Regions from separate parts of the Microbacterium plantarum genome, predicted to be linked through region 2. Evidence: predicted binding sites of a transcription regulator. Region 2 holds the regulator's gene; the other holds the start of a gene.
What was found. Region 2 encodes LexA, which represses DNA repair genes until DNA is damaged. Its sites were predicted from a motif close to TCGAACANNTGTTCGA; they were not measured.
Positions count from the first base shown of each region.

Region 1: VC184_RS13630 (HNH endonuclease signature motif containing protein) is a predicted target of LexA. The motif match lies at 1,627-1,642, and genes of this name have one in related genera.

Region 1 is NZ_CP141117.1:2,833,433-2,836,842, forward strand. It holds gene VC184_RS13625 (hypothetical protein) at 83-1,480, shown strand; gene VC184_RS13630 (HNH endonuclease signature motif containing protein) at 1,677-3,101, shown strand; gene VC184_RS13635 (SRPBCC family protein) at 3,136-3,410, opposite strand, start outside.
Region 2 is NZ_CP141117.1:1,028,418-1,031,827, reverse strand. It holds gene VC184_RS04875 (histidinol-phosphate transaminase) at 1-149, opposite strand, end outside; gene VC184_RS04870 (LysM peptidoglycan-binding domain-containing protein) at 221-580, opposite strand; gene lexA (transcriptional repressor LexA) at 837-1,502, shown strand; gene VC184_RS04860 (prolyl oligopeptidase family serine peptidase) at 1,604-3,410, shown strand, end outside.

The sequences.
Region 1 (3,410 bases), 1.6 Mb from region 2:
GACGGGCGAAGTCAGATGCCCGGCGCCGTCACGACGGCGAGGCGCCCACCGGCAGAATCGCCTTATGAGAGTCCTCGCGACAATGCTCTTGCGTAGCCGACGGCCGCCTCGTAATGCCTCGCTGAGCGCACCCGCCGACACCGATCCGGTTGCCGAAGAGGAATCGGTCGCGGACGATCTCGCCGACTTGCTGCGAGCCCATGACGAGGACTTCTCGCAGTACGCACGGACTCTGGGCGCAACGCTGGGTCGCGGAGTCGCCGCCCTCGCGCTCGTCTCACTCTTCGCCCTCACCCAGCTCAACCCAGACGCGCCCCGGCTCGTCCTGCCACGGTTCGACGGCGGCGACGCACTCGCCGCGTTCGGTGTCGTCGGCCTGTTCGTCACCACTCTGCAACTCGCCGTACGAGACCCCGGGGCGCTTCAACAGCCCACAGCATCGGCAGGACGGCAGCAACTACTCACACTGATCGCCGCGCTGCTCGTGCCCACCTCGCTCGGCTTGGGCATCTACATCGCCATCCCCTACATGATCGAATCCGCGCCGACCGGCATCGACCTGGTGCGCGGCTTCGGCCCGATAGCTATTGGAATCCTCCTAGCGCTCTTCGCGGCAGACGCCGCTGCGGCAGTCCCCCTCCCACCGACCGACCCAGCTGTGCGTCGCACGCGCCGGAAGATTGCCGCGGAAGAACAGCGCGCAGCCCTTTCCGCGCTCAAGCTCCGCGCGGGGCCGTCATCCGTGCGTGGGGTGATCGGCGACATTGCGCGCATCGTCGGTCTTGTGGTTGCTCAGCTCCTCGTGCTCAACGCGGTCACACCTGCCGACATTGAGGTGGTCGTGGCGCGCGCCGCCGCATTGACGGCTTTCGCCGTCTTCGTCACGGCTGCCGTGTACGACACGTTCGTCGCGGCCGCTCGCCGCCGGTGGTCACCGCTCACACCCGCGTTCTTGCCGTTCATCCTCGCCGTGGTCGGCGTCTCGGGGACGATCGTCATCGCGAGTATCGAATCGGCCGACGGGACGAACCCGGTCCGCGCTGCGGCCGACGCTCTTCTTCGATTCGCCGTCGTCACCTGCAGCAACGCCGGCATGGCGTTCTATCTCACCGGCCGGCGACGGCGGCCGCGCTCCGACGATGGTCCCGCCGAGAGCCGGCTTCTCCGAGCGATCGCAATCAAGCTCGCAGAAAGCAAGGCGAACAGGCTCCACGACGGTGTCCTGCGGGACGAAAGCAGGCGCCCTGCGACGCTGCCGTTGAACCGGCTCGCTGTCATCAGTCCGTTCGTCAGCGTCGTGTTCCCCCTCGGGCTGATACTCGCCGCCGCAGCGCGCGAACAGATCGCCACGGTCTCACCGCCGGAAGAGCGCGGCGAAGGGTGGGCGCGAGCCGCGGAGGTGATCTCGTGGACCGTTGCAAGCCTCGTGCTGATCGTCCCCGCCGTGGCACTCGCGATTTCCACCGCAACTACCACGTGAGTCGGCACTGCCAACCGGCCCGTCTGCCGGGTCAACCCTCGATTCGTCATGGAGAAACGACAAATCCAGGAGCTCCCTGTAGAGAAACGGGCTCCGCCGGGGCCGCCCATTCCTCCCCAACCGAGCCGCAAAATTGTTCTCCACAGATGTACGGATATTCGAGGTGAATGTCCGACCCCCTGGCAATAATGGGAACATGACAACGCACGGCGAAAGCGCACACGAACCGGATGCCGGCTCGTCGAGCTCGCCGTACGCGGGCATCGTCGATCGGGTGTGTCAGGCAGACGACCTGCTCCACGCGGCGAACATCGCCATGACCCGTGCGCTCGCCGAGGCGGGGCGCAGCGCTCTGAGCGTCGCTGCGCGCTCCGGCGAGCGGCCGCGCGGCATGGGGTCAGACATGGAGATGCGCTCGATCGCTGCGGAGATCGCCGGGGTGCGACGGTCGCACGACCGCCGCGCGCAGAACGAGATCGACCACGCGCTGACCATCGTCGACGACTACCCCGCTGTGTTCGAGGCGTGGGAGCAGCAGCGCATCACGCGCGACCACGTCGACGTCGTCGTCCGGATGGGATGCGGCCTCGCCGACGACATCCGCGACGACTATGCGCGGCAGGCGATCTCGATCTGCGAGCGCGACATCGCCTCGCGCGTGCGAGAGCCGCTCCGCAACCTCGCCGCCCGCATGGGGTCCGAGTCCTTCGCCGAGCGACACCGCACCGCCGCGGCGAAGCGAGGCGTTTGGGTGACGCACGGCACCGACGGCATGTCCGAGCTCGGCGCCACCCTGCCGACGGTCATCGCCGCGGGCATCCACGACCGCCTCACCGCCATGGCGCAGACCGTCAAGGATGCCCGTGCTACCGCTGCGGGGGCGCCTGCGGATGGTCCGGCAGGGGATGCTGTCGCGGGTGAGGGTTCTGCGGCGGCGGATGCTGCGGCGCCGGCCGATGGTGGCGCGCCTGATGTCCGCACGATGGATCAGCTGCGCGCCGACATCCTCGGCGACCTACTGCTCGGGGGCGCCCCTGTCATCGACCCGACGTACGGCAGCGACGCCGCCGGGCCGCTGGGTGCGATCCGGGCGCAGGTCCAGGTGACGCTGACATCCGAGACGGTGACCGGCGTCGACGACGCCCCCGCCGAGCTCGTGGGCGCCGCGCTCATCGACGCCGACACCGCCCGCAAGCTCGCCGGCCGCGCCAAAATCTGGAACCGGCTCTTCATCGACCCCATCACCCGCACCCCGGTCGAAGTCGACACCTACCGGCCGACCGCGGCGATGAGCAGACTGCTCAAAGCACGAGATCAGCACTGCCGATTCCCCGGATGCCGGAGGGCGGCCATCCGCTGCGAACTCGACCACACCATCGATTACGCCCTCGGCGGGCACACCCACATCTTCAACCTCGCGCACCTCTGCCAACGACACCATTCGATGAAGCAATTCACGAAATGGGAGGTCAGGCAGATCGGCGGCGGGGTTTTGGAATGGACCTCACCCCTGGGCCGGGTCTACCGCGAAGACGTTCCGATCCCGTCGGTGTGTTTCGTTCCCGACGCCGGCGGGGCGCCACCACCCGTGGTGGGCAACGATGAGCCGCCGCCCTTCTGAACTGGCCGGCGCTGGCCGACGCTGCCCGGCGCCGTCACACGCCCCGGATGCGCTCCGCTTCGGCGAGCACGACCGGATCCTCGCATCCGCGCGCGAAACCCGCGATCCGCCGGTCGATGTCGCGCTGCAGGATGATCGCGCCGATGCGCTCCGCCAGCGGCGCGAGCCACGCCGGACGGCAGGCGAAGTTGTAGCGCCACACCGCGAGCGAGCGCGAGGGGTCACCCTCGACCGGACTGAACCGCCATCCGCCGCCCATCCGAGCGAAGAACCACGAGCCTTTCGTCATCTTCATCCCGACGTTCGACG
Region 2 (3,410 bases):
TCCAGGATGTCGTCTGCGACCTCTTCGGGAACGGGATGCGTGTTCTCGTTGACGTTCAGCGCGACCGGAAGCGGCGCCTGCGGGGCGCCGTACGGGGTGAGGCCTCGCAGATCGTCTCTGAGGGGCAGATCATCCAGACTCGGGCTCATCCCACCCATGCTAGGCCGCGTCCGAGTCCGGCGTGGCCGCACCCCAGCTTCTGCGCCGAAGACGGCGGGCTTCAGCTCGCGGCGTCGTACTCGGCGGGGATGGCGAGTGTCTGGCCTGCCTCGAGCTGACCAGAGCCGAGGGCGTTCAGCCGGATGATGGCGTCGACGACGTCACGGGGGTCGGCGGCCGGCGCCACCTCTTCAGCGATCGACCAGAGCGATTCGCCCGACATGACGGTCACCGTCGTGAACGACCCCTCGGGCGCGCCCGCCTCGTTGGACGCGAGTGCTCCCCCGCCGGAGAGCACGGCAGCGGTGACGGCGACGACGGCGGGAAGCGCGGCGATCGCTGCGATGACGCGGCGTCCACGGCGCGTCAGGCGCAGACGGGTGCGGGGGGCCGGTGCGAAGCGGGCATCGATCGTGGTCATGACATCTCCTCGGGAGCGGTAGGAAGATTCGCTCCCGCCTCTCGGCCGGGAGAGACGGGTGCGAACTTCGGTTCCGAACGTATCTTCGATATTGTGTGGTGTCAACCACCCACCGAAATCGGAGACCGATCGAAGAGACACGCGGAGCGTTCCGTGATGTCGCTGTCGGATCGGGCTACCTTTTCGACAGCGAGAGCCCACCATGAACCTCCGACATCGGGTCGGGGACGGGGCGCGACGACAGGAGACCGGCGGTATGAGCGAGAAGCCGCAGACGCGACGACGCAAGAATCTGAGCGATAAGCAGCTCGCGATCCTCGAGGTGATCCAGCACGCGATCGCCCGCAACGGCTACCCGCCGAGCATGCGCGAGATCGGCGACGCCGTCGGCCTCAAGTCGCTGTCGAGCGTCACCCACCAGCTGAACCAGCTCGAGCTGAGCGGATACCTCCGCCGCGACCCCGGCAAGACCCGCGCGATGGAGGTCCTCATCGACCTCCCCGGCACGGCCGGCGAGAACCCCGCCGACGCCGCGCCCGCCCTCGGCGACGCCGCCCTCGTGCCGCTCGTGGGCCGCATCGCGGCGGGCGTCCCGATCACCGCCGACCAGCAGGTCGAGGAGATCTTCCCCCTGCCGCGTCAGCTCGTCGGCAAGGGCGAGCTGTTCATGCTCAAGGTCGTCGGCGACTCCATGATCGACGCCGCCATCTGCGACGGCGACTGGGTCGTCGTGCGGGCACAGGCGACCGCCGACAACGGCGAGATCGTCGCGGCCATGCTCGACGGCGAGGCCACCGTCAAGACGCTCCGTCAGCGCGACGGCCACACCTGGCTCCTCCCCCGCAACTCGGCGTTCGAGCCGATCCTCGGCGATGACGCCACCATCCTCGGCAAGGTCGTCGCCGTCCTCCGCACGGTCTGACCTCGCCGCACCGACGGAACTGCGGGAGGGGATGCCGCGACTCGGCGGCATCCCCTCCCGTCGTCCGGCACGACCCGGATCCGCTCGCGTAGCGTGACGGTATGTCGCAGCAGCAACTCCCGTACGGTTCTTGGCCCTCCCCCCTGACCGCCTCGTGGGCCAGCGCGTCCTCGTTGCGCCTCGACGGCGCGCGCTTTGTCGGGGATGAGATCTGGTGGGGCGAATCCCTTCCCGATGAGGCCGGTCGCGTCGCCGTCATGCGCCGCCGCCGCGACGATTCTGTGGAGGTCGTCCTCCCCGCGCCCGGGAACGCGCGATCGCGTGTGCACGAGTATGGCGGCGGCGCCTGGACGGCGTCCGACGACGGCGAGCTGTTCTTCGTCGACAAGTCGGACCAGCGCATTCGACGCCTCCGCCCGGGCGGCGAGCCCGAGGCGCTCACCCCAGAGGAGAGCGGCACCCACTACGGCGGTCTCCGCTGGCAGCACGGCGCGCTTCTCGCGGTGCGCGAGCGCGAGCGCCCGGGGCGCACTCCCGAACGACACATCGTGCGGATCGACGGCGCGAGCAGCGATGAGAACGCCGCGAGCGGCGACGAAGCGGGAGTGACGGAGCTCGCCGGGGGCAGCGACTTTGTGGCTCAGCCGGCACTGTCACCCGACGGATCACAGCTCGCGTGGGTGGCGTGGGATCACCCGGACATGCCCTGGGACCGCACCCGCATCCGTGTCATCGAGCTCGACGCCCCGGATCGTGTCCGCGAGGTGGCCGGCGGCAGCACGGCCGCGCTGCAGCCGGAATGGACATCCGACGGCCAGCTGTTGCTGCTCGACGAGCCGACGGGGCGCTGGAACCTCCATCGCGTCGACCCCGCGACCGGCGCGGCACCCGTCGCGGTCTCCCCCGCCGACGCCGACACGGGTGGTGGCCTGTGGGTCCTCGGCACCCGGTGGTACGCGCCGCTCGACGACGGCCGCGTCGTGGCCGTCCGCACGCACGGCTCGGACCAGCTCGTGATCGTCGACCGCGACGGCGGCGCGATCCCTCTCCCCTTCCCCGCCACCGCTCGACTGCAGATCGAGGACGTCCGCGGCAGCCGCGCCCTCGTGAGCGGCGCCATGCCCGGGGCGAGCGGGCTCTGGCTGGTCGATCTCGACAGCGGCGAGACGACAGCGGTGCGCGGCGGTACCCCCGATATCGACGAGGCATGGATCCCCCATGCCCGTCAGATCACCACCGAGGGTCCCCACGGCCCGGTGCACGCCTTCGCCTATCCGCCGACGAACCCCGATGTCACGGCGCCGACCGACGAGCTGCCGCCGTACCTCGTCTGGGTGCACGGCGGGCCGACGTCGCACGTGGGCGGCACCGCCGACGCCAAGGCGGCCTACTTCACCAGCCGAGGCATCGGTGTGCTCGACGTGAACTACGGCGGGTCGACCGGGTACGGCCGGTCGTACCGTGAACGGCTGAAGGGCCAGTGGGGCGTCGTCGACGTCGATGACGTCGCGGCGGCGGCACGCGGCCTCGCCGCCGACGGACTCGCCGATGCGTCACGGCTCGCGATCGAGGGCGGGTCGGCCGGTGGCTGGACCGTGTTGGCGGCGCTCGTCGGCACGGACGTGTTCGGCGCGGGCGTCTCGCGCTACGGCGTCGGCGATGCCCGCGCCCTCGCGGCCGAGACCCACGACTTCGAGGCGCGCTACCTCGACGGCCTGATCGGTCCCCTTCCCGAAGCGGAGCACGTGTACATCGAGCGCTCGCCGCTGAGCCACGCCGAGGGGTTCCGCGTGCCGCTGCTGCTTCTCCAGGGCGACGAGGACGCGGTCGTGCCGCCGGCGCAGGCCGAGGCCATCCGCGACGCACTCGTCGCGCAGGGCGTGCCCCACGCCTATGTCCTGTACGCGG